DNA from 3 places in the Serratia liquefaciens ATCC 27592 genome. Region 1 is predicted to be linked to each of the others. Evidence: predicted binding sites of a transcription regulator. Region 1 holds the regulator's gene; each other region holds the start of a gene.
The links. Region 1 encodes sigma-54, which starts transcription at its own class of promoters, with help from an activator protein. Its sites were predicted from a motif close to GTTGGCACANNTTTCGCTNT; they were not measured.

Region 1 (4,738 bases):
GCAGATCAGGTCGCCTATATCGGCGATGATCTGATCGACTGGCCGGTCATGGCGCAGGTTGGCCTGGCGGTCGCGGTCGCAGATGCGCACCCGCTTCTGTTGCCACGAGCCCACTATGTTACCCGCATTGCCGGCGGCCGCGGTGCGGTACGCGAGCTGTGCGACATTATTCTTTTGGCTCAAAACAAGCTGGAAGACGCCAAAGGGCTATCGATATGAGTAAAACCAAACTTTGGATCACCCTGTTGCTGGCGGTGATCGCCTTGGCGCTGATTGGCTGGAACATGACGGATTTCAGTGATGATACTACGCCGGGGCCGGTGAACAGCCAGGACCCGACTTATCAGAGCCAGCACACGGTCACCATAGTGTACAATCCGACCGGCAAGCTGAGTTACAAGCTGGTGGCCGAAGACGTAAAATACTACACCGCCGATGAATTAAGCTGGTTCACCCAGCCGGTGATGACGCTGTTTGATGAAAACGCGGTGGCCACCTGGTCAGTTCGCGCCGACCGCGCCAAACTGACTAAAGACCGGATGCTGTATCTTTACGGCCACGTCGAGGTGAACAGCCTGACCACCACGTCGCAGCTGGAAAAAATTAAAACAGACAATGCTCAGGTGAACCTGGTGACCCAGGATGTGTCTTCGGATGACGAAGTGACACTTTACGGGACGAACTTCACCTCTAACGGCATGAAAATGCGTGGGAACCTGCGGGCCAAGACCGCTGAGCTGATTGATAAGGTTAAGACCAACTATGAAATTCAAAACCAACAAACCAAGCCGTAATCTGTTAATCGGCAGCTTGATTTTGGCCGCCAGCGCCCCCGCATGGGCGCTGAAGTCCGACTCCAATCAGCCGGTGAGCATCGACTCGCTGAAACAGTCTCTGGACATGCAGAGCAACGTCAGCACCTTTACCGATAACGTGGTGATCAAGCAAGGCACCATCGATATCAAAGCGGACAAAGTCGTGGTCACCCGCCCGGGCGGCGATCAGAACAAAACCTATATTGAAGCTTTCGGCAACCCGGTAACCTTCTATCAGATGCAAGACAGCGGCAAGCCGGTGAAAGGCCACGCTCAGAAGGTGCGTTACGATGTGGCGTCTCAGTTGGTGACCCTGACCGGGAACGCCTACCTGGAACAGCTCGACAGCAACGTCAAGGGCGATCGCATCACCTACCTGGTGCAACAGCAGCAAATGCAGGCGTTTAGCGATAAAGGCAAGCGCGTGACTACGGTTCTGGTACCGTCGCAGTTGCAAGACAAAAACGGGCAAAACAAGAGTAACTAATCACTTATGGCTACACTCATCGCAGAAAACCTGGCGAAAGCCTACAAGGGCCGCAAAGTCGTTGAAGACGTCAGCCTGAAAGTGAAATCCGGCGAGATCGTCGGCCTGCTGGGGCCAAACGGCGCCGGCAAGACCACCACGTTCTACATGGTGGTCGGTATCGTTCAGCGTGACGCCGGACGTATCGTGATTGACGAAGAAGACATCAGCCTGCTGCCGCTGCACGCCCGTGCGCGTCGTGGCATCGGCTATCTGCCGCAGGAAGCCTCGATCTTCCGCCGCCTGAGCGTTTACGACAACCTGATGGCGGTGCTGGAGATCCGTGACGATCTCAGCAGCGAACAGCGGGCGGACCGTGCGGTGGAGCTGATGGAAGAGTTCCATATCTCCCATCTGCGCGACAATCTGGGCCAGGCGCTGTCCGGTGGCGAACGTCGCCGCGTGGAGATCGCCCGTGCGCTGGCGGCTAACCCGAAATTCATCCTGCTGGATGAACCCTTCGCTGGGGTTGACCCGATTTCCGTTATCGACATTAAAAAAATTATCGAGCACTTGCGTGACAGCGGCCTGGGCGTGCTGATCACCGACCACAACGTGCGCGAAACGCTGGACGTGTGTGAACGCGCCTATATCGTCAGCCAGGGCAAACTGATTGCTCACGGTACGCCGGATGCTATTCTGGCCGATGAGCAGGTAAAACGCGTTTATCTGGGCGAAGAATTCCGCCTCTGAGTACCGGCGCGTCCTGATGGGCGACTGTTAACGGAAGTAGACTGAAGAATATGAAGCAAGGTTTGCAACTCAGGTTTAGCCAACAACTGGCCATGACCCCCCAGCTCCAGCAGGCCATACGCCTGCTGCAGTTGTCCACGCTTGAGCTCCAGCAGGAGATACAGCTGGCGTTAGAGAGCAATCCACTGCTTGAACAGACCGATCTGCACGAAGAAATCGACGCGAAAGAGACGACCGAAACCGAAGGTTTGGATACCCGGGAGGCGCTGGAACAAAAGGACATGCCCGAAGAGCTGCCGCTGGACGCCACCTGGGACGAGATCTATACCGCCGGAACTCCGTCAGGAACTCGCACCGATTACAGTGACGACGAACTGCCGGTGTATCAGGGTGAAACCACCCAAACCCTGCAGGATTACCTGATGTGGCAGGTGGATCTGACGCCGTTTTCCGATACCGATGCTGCCATTGCCACCTCGATCGTCGACGCCGTCGATGACACCGGCTATCTCACCGTGCCGCTGGAAGACATTCTGGAGAGCATGGGTGACGAGAATGTGACAATGGACGAAGTCGAGGCGGTATTGAAACGCGTACAGCGGTTTGATCCGGTTGGCGTCGCGGCGCGCGACCTACGCGATTGTCTGCTGGTTCAGCTCTCCCAATACGCCCAAGACACGCCTTACCTGGCGGAAGCGCGCCTGATCATCAGCGAACATCTGGACTTGCTGGCTAACCACGACTTTCGCAGCCTGATGCGAACAACGCGCTCAAAAGAAGATACACTGAAAGAAGCGATGTTGCTGATCCAGTCACTCGATCCGCGTCCAGGCCAGTCGATCAACACCGGCGAATCTGAGTACGTGATCCCGGACGTGCTGGTCCGCAAAGTGCAGGATGTGTGGACGGTCGAGCTCAACAGCGACAGCATCCCAAGGCTGAAGATCAATCAGCAGTATGCTGCGCTGGGCAATAGCGCGCGTAACGACAGCGACGGTCAGTACATCCGCAGCAATTTGCAGGAAGCGAAATGGCTGATCAAGAGCCTGGAAAGCCGCAACGACACCCTGCTGAAAGTTTCGCGCTGCATCGTCGAGCAGCAGCAGGCGTTCTTTGAGCAAGGCGCGGAATTTATGAAGCCCATGGTGCTGGCGGATATCGCTCAGGCCGTGGAGATGCATGAATCGACAATCTCACGCGTGACCACGCAGAAGTTTTTGCACAGTCCGCGCGGCATTTTCGAATTGAAATATTTCTTCTCAAGCCACGTGAATACCGACAGCGGGGGCGAAGCTTCCTCTACGGCGATCCGGGCGGTGGTGAAGAAATTGATTGCGGCGGAAAACCCCGCCAAACCGCTCAGCGACAGCAAGCTGGCTACCCTGCTCTCCGATCAGGGGATCATCGTGGCGCGGCGTACCGTCGCCAAGTACCGAGAGTCTTTGTCCATCCCGCCGTCCAACCAGCGTAAACAGTTGGTTTGACCTCTATTGAGAAGGAAGACACTATGCAGCTCAACATTACCGGACACCACATCGAAATCACCGAACCTTTGCGTGAGTTCGTGAACACCAAGTTCGCCAAACTCGAACAGTATTTTGACCGCATAAATCAGGTGTATGTCGTGCTTAGTGTGGAAAAAGTGCAGCAGATTGCGGAAGCGACGGTGCACGTGAATGGAGGCGAGTTGCACGCCACCTCGGAAGACGAGAACATGTATGCGGCAATTGATACCCTGATCGACAAACTGGCGCGTCAATTGAACAAACATAAAGACAAACTGAAACAACACTGACATTCTGGGCCGTTTCCGTCAGCGGGTACGGCTCAAACGTAGCCTCGGCCATCGGCGCGTTACCTGTTTGGGTACGCGCCGATAAGCCATCAGGGTTAAACAAGGCGAAAAATCACCTCACAAGCCTGCTTGCTGGTGTGGTTTTAAGTGAAGATGAGATGAACAACGAAACAATGCAGTTAAGCTCGGTATTAAATATCGAGTGCACCAGAAGCTCCGTACATTGCACCAGCAAGAAACGGGCTTTGGAAATTATCAGCGAACTGGCCGCCAAACAGCTCAATCTGTCACCACAGGTGGTGTTTGACGCGGTTCTCACCCGCGAGCGCATGGGCAGCACCGGTATCGGCAACGGTATCGCCATCCCCCATGGCAAACTGGAAGAGGACACACTGCGGGCCGTTGGCGTGTTTATTCGTCTCGACCAACCTATCGCCTTCGACGCCATTGATAACCAGCCGGTCGATCTGCTGTTCGCCCTGCTGGTGCCGGCCGACCAATGTAAAACCCATCTGCATACCCTGTCTCTGGTCGCCAAGCGTCTGGCCGACAAAACAGTATGCCGCCGCCTGCGCGCGGCGCAAAGTGACGAAGAGCTTTACCAAATCATCACCGAGTAACGCCCGGCTGGCGTGACTTCCAGCCCGGATAACGATACTGTTTAGCCATGATGGATTCCGGTTCAGGCCGGAATAATAAAGTTTCTAACGGTGGCGATAAACGCCACTGAGATGCCAGGGGGAGTTGCCACATGGTGCTGATGATTGTCAGCGGCCGTTCCGGTTCAGGGAAATCCGTCGCCTTGCGGGCGCTGGAAGACATGGGTTTTTACTGCGTTGATAACCTGCCCGTGGTACTGCTGCCGCAGCTTGCCAATACGCTGGCGGAACGCAACAGCTCCGCGGCGGT
Region 2 (4,738 bases), 2.1 Mb from region 1:
ACCGATCGCATGACCATCGTCGACGTACGCAAGCGCCAGTCCATCATCGTGCCGTACAAAGAGATCGAACGTTACGGCATCGAGCGGAAAAACAAGCCGTTCTAACCGGAGCCCATCATGCTGAAACTGATTAAAAAAGTGCTGAAGACCGGCCCGGCCACTGTCGCCTATCCGGCCCAGCCGTTGGCCATTGATCCGAACTTTCGCGGCAAGCCCGAATACAGCCCACAGCAGTGCATAGCCTGTGGTGCCTGTGCCAACGCCTGTCCGTCCAACGCGTTGAGCATGACCCCCGATCTCAACAGCGGCACCTTGCGCTGGCAGCTGTTTCTTGGGCGCTGCATCTTTTGCGCCCGCTGCGAGGAAGTGTGCCCAACCGCCGCCATTCGGCTTTCGCAGCAGTTCGAACTGGCAGTGTGGCGTAAAGAGGATCTGTACGAACAAGCCGACTTCGCCATTTGTCATTGCCGACAGTGCGGCAAACCCTATGCGGCGCAAAAGGAAATTGATTATGCGATGGCGTTGCTCGGGTTGAGCAGCTCGGAGGCGGCAACCCGCCGTGCGCAGTTTGAAACCTGCCCGGCCTGCAAACAGCAGCAGAATCTGACCCAGGCCGATCGTATTGATATCGGCCGCCATTTGACCCGGGAGGTCATCTCATGAATTCGCCATTGATTGGACCACGTGATGAAAATGGCCTGCCGGTGCCAATCACCCTCGATGACAGCATCGCCAAGCTGAAAACCACCCTGCTGCAGGATATCCGCCGCTCGGCCTATGTCTATCGGGTGGACTGCGGCGGCTGTAATGGCTGCGAAATTGAGATTTTCGCTGCCATTTCACCGCTGTTCGACGCGGAACGTTTCGGCATCAAAGTGGTTCCTTCCCCCAGACATGCCGATATTCTGTTGTTCACCGGTGCAGTGACCCGCGCCATGCGCATTCCGGCGATCCGCGCCTGGCAGGCCTCACCCGATCCTAAAATCAGCATCTCCTACGGTGCCTGTGGCAACAGCGGCGGTATCTTCCACGATCTTTACTGCGTGTGGGGCGGTACCGATCGCATCGTTCCGGTCGATGTCTATATTCCCGGCTGCCCGCCGACGCCGGCGGCGACCATTTACGGTTTCGCCATGGCGCTGGGCCTGCTGGATCAGAAAATCAAAGGCCACCAGCATGATGAAACCGACGGTGAAGCTACGCGCCTGTTGCACCCGCAACTGCCCCAGCCGCTGCGAGTGCTGCTGGATCGCGAAGCCCGGCGTATGGCCGGTTACCGCTATGGTCGCCAAATCGCCGACCAGTTCATGCAACTGCTGGCAGCAGAGACACCAGAACCGGTCGAACAGCGCATCGCCGCTTATCTGCACCAGCAAGATGACCTGCGCCTGAATGAAATTGTCGGCAACCTGCAGGGCATTTATCAACGGGTGCTGCGTGGGGAGCTGCGGCTATGACCGATTCCCAAGGGCAGGTGGTGTTTTACTCCCTTAGCCGCAAGTTTGTGCAGGAGAAAAAGGCCCCGCCGAAGGCCCAGGAGGTGATCTATTACAGCCTGGCGATCGGCCATCATCTGGGGGTGATCGACTGCCTGGAAGCCAAACTCAGCTGCCCGCTGGCGGGGTTTCGTGCCTGGATAGCGCAGTTGCCTGCGGGCAGCACCGCACGGCGCAAACTGGAAGGGGTCGATCGGTTTGGCGAAATCTGTATCGACAACAGCCATACCCACCTGTTGGCCACGGCGTTGAGCCACGCGGCGCCGCGTATGAACACTGAACAGCAAAGCTGGAGCCAACAGCTGATCGCCCTGCTTCAATCGATTGAAAACGAACCCGCCATTTACCTGATGGTCCGGAGGCATGATGACTGACGTTTTATTGTGTGTGGGCAACTGCATGATGGGAGATGACGGTGCCGGGCCGCTGCTGGCTGAACTCTGTGCCGGTCATCCCCCCGCGGGTTGGCAGGTGATTGACGGCGGCGCGGCACCGGAAAATGACATCGGGCATATCCGCGCGCTGCGCCCTGATCGCCTGGTGATCGTCGACGCCACCGACATGGGGCTCGCGCCGGGTGAAACACGGGTGATCGACGAAAAAGACATTGCCGCCATGTTCATCATGACGACGCATAACCTGCCGCTTAACTTTCTGATCGACCAACTGCGCGAAGACATAGCGGAAATTACCTTTATCGGCATTCAGCCCGAAGTGGTGGCGTTTTATTACCCGATCAGCGCGGCGGTGAAACAGGCGGTGACGGTGCTCCATCAACGCTTGTTTCACTGGGCAGACAATGGCGGTTATCCGCAGCTGGAGGTGACGAATGTCTGACGCGGCATCGTCATTTCTGTCGACCTGCTGTCGACCCCGGCGCCATAAAAAGATAACCCTCTGCTTTTTAAGTATTTTCAATATTGGCATGTTTTATGCTTAACCAGAGCCACGACCTCTCTTTTGCCATACCCGGATGAAGGGTAACCCAGGAGTTATTGATGAACCGGTTTATCATCGCCGATCCCAAAAAATGCATCGGCTGCCGTACCTGTGAAATTGCCTGCGTGATGGCGCACAGCGAAAGCCAGGATATTTCGGCGTTGAACGCCACCAGCTTTGCCCCGCGCCTGCATGTGATTAAAGGCGTCAACGTCAGCACCGCCGTGCTTTGCCGCCAGTGCGAGGACGCCCCCTGCGCCAACGTCTGTCCTAACGGTGCCATCAGCCGCACCAACGGCATGGTCCTGGTGATGCAGGAACGCTGCATCGGCTGCAAAACCTGCGTCGTGGCCTGTCCCTACGGCGCCATGGAAGTGATCACCCGTCCGGTGGTCCGCCAGAACGGCGCCATGATGAGCGCCACCTCCGAGAAAGCCGAAGCCCATAAATGTGACCTGTGCATCGGTCGCGACAGCGGCCCGGCCTGCATGGAAACCTGCCCAACCAATGCGTTGCACTGCGTCGATCGCAACATGCTGCAGGAAATGAACGCCGAGAAGCGCCGCCGCGCCGCGCTCGACACAATGTCGTCACTGTTTTAGGAACTGAACCGATGAAAAAAATCACAACCGTCTGCCCTTACTGCGGTGCAGGCTGCAAAATGAAACTGGTGGTCGATAACGGCAAAATCATTCGCGCCGAGGCGGCTGACGGCGTGACCAATCAGGGTGAACTGTGTCTGAAAGGCTATTACGGCTGGGACTTCCTGAACGACACCAAACTGTTGACCCCGCGTCTGAGCCAGCCGCTGATTCGGCGGCAGAAAGGCGGCAAGTTTGAGGCCGTCAGTTGGGATGAAGCGATCAGCTATACCGCACAGCGGCTGCAGCAGATTAAAGACCAGCACGGTGCCAGCGCCATCATGCACACCGGTTCCTCTCGCGGGACCGGCAATGAAACCAACTATGTGATGCAGAAGTTCGCCCGCGCGGTGATCGGCACCAATAACGTCGACTGCTGTGCCCGCGTCTGCCACGGGCCTTCGGTCGCGGGTTTGCAGGCCACGCTCGGTAACGGTGCCATGAGTAACTCGATTGGCGATATCGAAAACTCCAAGTGTCTGCTGATCATCGGTTACAACTGTGCCGACTCGCACCCCATCGTGGCGCGCCGGGTGCTGAAGGCTAAAGAGAAAGGCGCACAGATCGTCGTGTGCGACCCGCGCCGGATAGAAACTGCACGTATTGCCGACCAGCATCTGCAGATCAAGAACGGCTGCAACATGGCGCTGGTGAATGCGTTCGCCTACGTGCTGATTGAAGAGAATCTTTATGACCGCGATTACGTGGCCAAATACACCGAGGGATTCGAGGCCTACCGGCAGCAACTGGCGGATTATGCGCCAGAAGCGGTGGAACACCTGACCGGCGTGACCGCACAGCAGATCCGCCAGGCCATGCGCACCTATGCCAGCGCCCCTTCGGCCACCATCATGTGGGGCATGGGCGTGACCCAATTCGGCCAGGCGGTTGACGTGGTCAAAGGCCTCGCCAGTTTGGCGCTGCTCACCGGCAATTTGGGCCGCGCCAACGTGGGTGTCGGCCCGGTACGTGGGCAGAACAACGTACAGGGTGCCTGCGATATGGGCGTGCTGCCCAATGAATTCCCTGGATATCAAGCGGTTACCGATGCGGCCGTGCGCGCCAAATTCGCCGCAGCCTGGGGAATCGACGCCACAAAAATGGATCCCAACGTCGGCTATCGCATCACCGAAATCCCGCACCTGGTGCATGAAGGCAAAGTGAAGGCCTACTACATCATGGGGGAAGATCCCTTGCAGACCGAGGCCGATCTGAGCCTGGTGCGCAGCGCGTTCGAAGCGCTGGAATTTGTGGTGGTGCAAGACATCTTTATGACCAAAACCGCCGAACAGGCGGATGTGATCTTGCCTGCCACCTCCTGGGGCGAACATGGCGGCGTCTTCTCCTGCGCCGATCGCGGGTTCCAGCGTTTCGAAAAAGCCATTGAGCCGCAGTACAACGTCAAGCGCGACTGGGAAATCATCAGCCTGTTGGCCAGCGAAATGGGCTATCCGATGCACTATGAGGATAACCAGCAGATCTGGGACGAAATGCGCGAACTCTGCCCGCTGTTTTACGGCGCCACTTACGAAAAAATGGGCGAGCTCGGTCACGTGCAATGGCCTTGCACTTCGCTGGAAAGCCAAGGGACGCCGTACCTGTATCAGGGTAACCAGTTCACAACGCCGTCCGGTAAAGGGCAACTGTTCGCCACCACCTGGC
Region 3 (4,738 bases), 1.6 Mb from region 1:
TCGCGACTGTCTGTGGTGAGTCAGACGCCATTCTTGTTCTCGGACAGCGTGGCCAACAATATTGCGCTGGGGAATCCGGGTGCGACGCAGGAACAGATTGAGCGTGCGGCCCAGTTGGCCAGCGTGCATGAAGACATTATGCGCCTGCCGCAAGGCTATGAAACTGAAGTGGGCGAGCGTGGCGTGATGCTGTCCGGTGGCCAGAAACAGCGTATTTCTATTGCCCGTGCACTGTTACTGGATGCAGAAATCTTGATCCTCGACGATGCGTTGTCGGCGGTAGATGGTCGAACCGAACACCAAATCCTGCACAATTTGCGCAGTTGGGGACAAAACCGGACGGTGATTATCAGCGCGCACCGGCTTTCGGCACTGACCGAAGCCAGCGAAATTCTGGTGATACAACACGGCGGCGTGGCTCAGCGTGGCGAACATGCGTCCCTGGCGGCCCAACCGGGCTGGTACCGCGATATGTACCGCTATCAGCAACTGGAAGCGGCGCTGGATGAGGCACCGGAAAGCGGCGAGGAGATACTGGCCAATGAATAAGATGCAAAAGCTGTGGCCGACGCTGAAACGGTTGCTGGCTTATGGATCGCCATACCGCAAACCTCTGGGGCTGGCGGTGTTGATGTTGTGGGTTGCGGCGGCAGCGGAAGTCGCCGGGCCGATCCTGATCAGTTATTTTATCGATAACTATGTGGCTAAGGGCCAGTTGCCGCTGATGATCGTCTGCGGGCTGGCGGCGGCCTATATTCTGCTGGAGCTGTTGGCGGCGGCGCTGCACTATTTTCAAGCGTTGTTGTTCAATCAGGCCGCGGTCGGGGTGGTTCAACGCCTGCGTACCGACGTGATGGACGCCGCGTTGCGTCAGCCGCTCAGCGCTTTTGATACGCAGCCGGTGGGGCAGTTGATCTCGCGAGTGACCAATGACACCGAGGTGATTAAAGACCTGTACGTCATGGTAGTGTCCACCGTATTGAAAAGCGCTGCGCTGATTGGCGCCATGCTGGTGGCGATGTTCAGCCTGGACTGGCGTATGGCGCTGGTGGCGATCTGCATCTTCCCGGCGGTGTTTGTGGTGATGGGCATTTACCAATACTACAGCATCCCGATTGTGCGCCGGGTGCGCAGCTATCTGGCAGACATCAACGACGGCTTTAACGAAGTGATCAACGGCATGGGCGTGATCCAGCAGTTTCGCCAGCAGATCCGCTTTGGTGAACGCATGAGCGCCGCCAGCCGTTCGCACTACACCGCGCGTATGCAGACTCTGCGGCTGGATGGTTTCCTGTTGCGTCCGCTGCTCAGCCTGTTTTCGGCGCTGGTGCTGTGTGGCCTGCTGATGTTGTTTGGCTTCAGCGGTGAGGGAAGCATTGGCGTGGGCGTGCTCTATGCCTTTATCAACTACCTCGGGCGTCTGAATGAGCCGTTGATTGAGCTGACGTCGCAGCAGTCGATTCTGCAGCAGGCGGTGGTGGCCGGCGAGCGTATTTTCGAACTGATGGATCGCCGTCAACAGAGCTATGGGACGGACGATCGCCCGCTCGAGAGTGGCCGCATTGATATTGAAGACCTGAGCTTTGCCTACCGCGATGACAAAAAGGTGCTGCAGCATATTTCGCTGTCGGTGCCGTCGCGGGGTTTTGTGGCGTTGGTGGGGCATACCGGCAGCGGCAAGAGCACGCTGGCCAACCTGCTGATGGGGTATTACCCGGTCAATCAGGGCGAAGTCCGTCTCGATGGTCGTCCGCTGGCCAGCCTGTCGCACCGTACGTTGCGGCAGGGGGTGGCAATGGTGCAGCAGGATCCGGTGGTGATCGCCGAATCGGTGCTGGCCAACGTTACGCTGGGCCGTAACATCAGTGAAGAGATAGTGTGGCAGGCGCTGGAAACGGTGCAATTGGCTGAGCTGGTACGCAGCTTCCCACAGGGGATTCACACCCGGCTGGGCGAGCAGGGTAACAACCTGTCGGTGGGCCAGAAACAGCTATTGGCGATGGCCAGGGTATTGGTGCAGGCGCCGCAGATCCTGATCCTCGACGAAGCGACCGCCAATATCGATTCAGGCACTGAGCAAGCGATTCAGCGTGCACTGCGTTTGATTCGTGAACATACCACGCTGGTGGTGATCGCTCACCGATTGTCGACCATTGTCGATGCCGATTCCATTCTGGTTCTGCACCGGGGTCAGGCGGTCGAGCAGGGCAATCATCAGCAACTGTTGGCTCAGCAGGGGCGTTACTACCAGATGTACCAGCTGCAACTGGTGGGTGAAGAATTGGCCGCTGCCAATCGCGAAGAAACACAACCCGCATGATCTGGGGGCCGTTTTAACGGCCCCTTTCTTTTGTCGCCACGCACCACAAACAGGCACAAGTCCGTTTAAAATCCCTCTCGCTGCACTTTTTCGACGCGCTACGCACCAAATTAGTGCGCAATATTTAATCAGCCCATCAGTTGGTCGCGCGTTGTTAGCCGATCGTTGCATGCCAGATCCCCATCCTGCCGGTTAATTTGCTGAATCCGCGTACAAAACCATTTGTGGCATAGCCTTTGCTTTATAAGTCTCGTACCGGGGTGAGTTTGGGCTTAATTCGTGGAGGGGCAATATGAAGCTGGTGACCGTGGTGATTAAACCATTCAAGCTGGAGGACGTGCGTGAAGCCCTATCCTCTGTAGGCATTCAGGGGCTGACCGTAAGCGAAGTAAAAGGCTTTGGTCGCCAGAAGGGGCACGCTGAGCTCTATCGCGGAGCCGAATACAGCGTCAACTTTTTACCTAAAGTAAAAATCGACATCGCTATCGCCGACGATCAGTTGGATGAAGTGGTTGATGTGATTAGTAAAGCGGCGTACACCGGCAAAATCGGTGACGGCAAAATTTTCGTTGCCGAATTGCAACGTGTCATTCGCATTCGCACCGGCGAAACAGACGAAGCAGCACTGTAATCACAGGCTCAGTAAAGTAATGGGGATGGATTGATAATGAAAAAACTTTTATCCATGTTGGGCCTGAGTACGGTAACCATGGTTCCTTCTTTGGCCCTGGCCGCTCCGGCGGTCGCAGACAAGGCTGACAACGCCTTCATGATGATTTGCACCGCTTTGGTGCTGTTCATGACCTTGCCGGGTGTCGCTCTGTTTTACGGTGGTTTGCTGCGCTCCAAAAACGTGCTCTCCATGCTGACCCAGGTCACCGTCACCTTCGCATTGGTGTGTGTTCTGTGGGTGCTTTATGGCTACAGTCTGGCGTTCAGCGAAGGTAATGCCTTCTTCGGTGGTTTCCAGACGGCGATGCTGAAAGGCATTGGCATTGACAGCGTCACCGGGACCTTTAGCCAGATGATCCACGTAGCGTTCCAGTGTTCATTCGCTTGTATCACCGTCGCGCTGGTGGTGGGGGGCTTTGCCGAGCGTATCCGCTTCTCGGCGGTAGTGATTTTCGCCGCTATCTGGTTCACCATTTCCTACCTGCCGATTGCCCACATGGTGTGGGGCGGTGGCTTCCTGGCCGCTGATGGCGCGTTGGACTTTGCCGGCGGCACCGTGGTGCATATCAATGCGGCAAGTGCCGGCCTGGTGGGCGCTTATCTGCTCGGCAAGCGTGCTGGTTTCGGTAAGGAAGCTTTCAAACCGCATAACCTGCCGATGGTATTTACCGGCGCTTCTATCCTGTATATCGGCTGGTTCGGCTTTAACGCCGGTTCTGCCAGCGCGGCTAACGGCATTGCGGCCCTGGCTTTCCTGAACACCGTAGTGGCAACCGCAGGCGCTATTCTTTCCTGGACTTTTGCCGAGTGGATTGTGCGCGGTAAACCTTCTCTGCTGGGGGCCTGTTCCGGCTGTATCGCCGGGCTGGTTGCCATCACGCCAGCTGCGGGTACCGTAGGGGTTGGCGGGGCGTTGATTATCGGCCTGGTCGGTGGCATTGCCGGTCTGTGGGGCGTGGTCACGCTGAAGAAATGGCTGAAAGTGGACGATACCTGCGATGTGTTCGGTGTACATGGCGTATGCGGCATCGTCGGATGCTTGCTGACCGGCGTGTTCACCTCCGCCTCGCTGGGCGGAACCGGGTACGCAGAAGGCGTTACCATGGGACATCAGGTATGGATCCAACTGTTGAGCGTGGTGATCACGCTGGTATGGTCTGGAGTGGCCGCCTTCATTGCCTTCAAAGTGGCAGGTGCTATCGTCGGGCTGCGCGTACCGGAAGAGCAGGAGCGCGAAGGTCTGGACGTCAACAGCCATGGTGAGAGTGCCTATAACCAATAAGCCTTGAAGAAGGGCAGTGCGCTAAATAACTCGAAAAATAATGATGATGCAGAAAGGGCGATGGAGACATCGCCCTTTTTCTTTTTTAACGATATTCCCCCTTTTTAAGTAATGCACTGTTTTTATTGACCTTATATTAATTGCATTATCAAGTGCTTTTTCTATAATGGCTTTGTTTTGTACTGTTTGTTTTATTTATTTGTATTAATACGTATTAAATGGGAGATAACGATGAAAGGAATAGTGAATTCTGTTTACGTAGGAAAAGTGGTTCCTTTCACTCGTCCTGACAGCTTTACCGGCATATTCAAAAAAGAGGTTAATCATCTGGTTTCAGTAGGTTATGAAGGCATTGAGGGTGATGAGATCGGCGACCTGAAGGTACATGGCGGACCGGAAAAGGCGGTACACGTTTATCCATTGGAACATTATAAAAAGTGGAAGGCAGAATTTCCCGACTGTCC

Region 2: the regulator sigma-54 is predicted to act here: its motif matches at 2,416-2,435, upstream of hydN (electron transport protein HydN).
Region 3: the regulator sigma-54 is predicted to act here: its motif matches at 2,544-2,563, upstream of glnK (P-II family nitrogen regulator).

The regions. Positions count from the first base shown of each region.
Region 1 covers NC_021741.1:4,628,905-4,633,642, forward strand. Annotated here, with positions in the region: gene kdsC (3-deoxy-manno-octulosonate-8-phosphatase KdsC) at 1-219, shown strand, start outside; gene lptC (LPS export ABC transporter periplasmic protein LptC) at 216-794, shown strand; gene lptA (lipopolysaccharide ABC transporter substrate-binding protein LptA) at 763-1,302, shown strand; gene lptB (LPS export ABC transporter ATP-binding protein) at 1,309-2,034, shown strand; gene rpoN (RNA polymerase factor sigma-54) at 2,085-3,518, shown strand; gene hpf (ribosome hibernation promoting factor) at 3,542-3,829, shown strand; gene ptsN (PTS IIA-like nitrogen regulatory protein PtsN) at 3,988-4,449, shown strand; gene rapZ (RNase adapter RapZ) at 4,581-4,738, shown strand, end outside.
Region 2 covers NC_021741.1:2,535,124-2,539,861, reverse strand. Annotated here, with positions in the region: gene M495_RS11900 (hydrogenase large subunit) at 1-105, shown strand, start outside; gene M495_RS11895 (formate hydrogenlyase complex iron-sulfur subunit) at 118-663, shown strand; gene M495_RS11890 (NADH-quinone oxidoreductase subunit B family protein) at 660-1,457, shown strand; gene M495_RS11885 (formate hydrogenlyase maturation HycH family protein) at 1,454-1,870, shown strand; gene hycI (hydrogenase maturation peptidase HycI) at 1,863-2,333, shown strand; gene hydN (electron transport protein HydN) at 2,495-3,037, shown strand; gene fdhF (formate dehydrogenase subunit alpha) at 3,049-4,738, shown strand, end outside.
Region 3 covers NC_021741.1:1,032,597-1,037,334, forward strand. Annotated here, with positions in the region: gene M495_RS04730 (SmdA family multidrug ABC transporter permease/ATP-binding protein) at 1-549, shown strand, start outside; gene M495_RS04735 (SmdB family multidrug efflux ABC transporter permease/ATP-binding protein) at 542-2,320, shown strand; gene glnK (P-II family nitrogen regulator) at 2,613-2,951, shown strand; gene amtB (ammonium transporter AmtB) at 2,988-4,274, shown strand; gene M495_RS04750 (MOSC domain-containing protein) at 4,506-4,738, shown strand, end outside.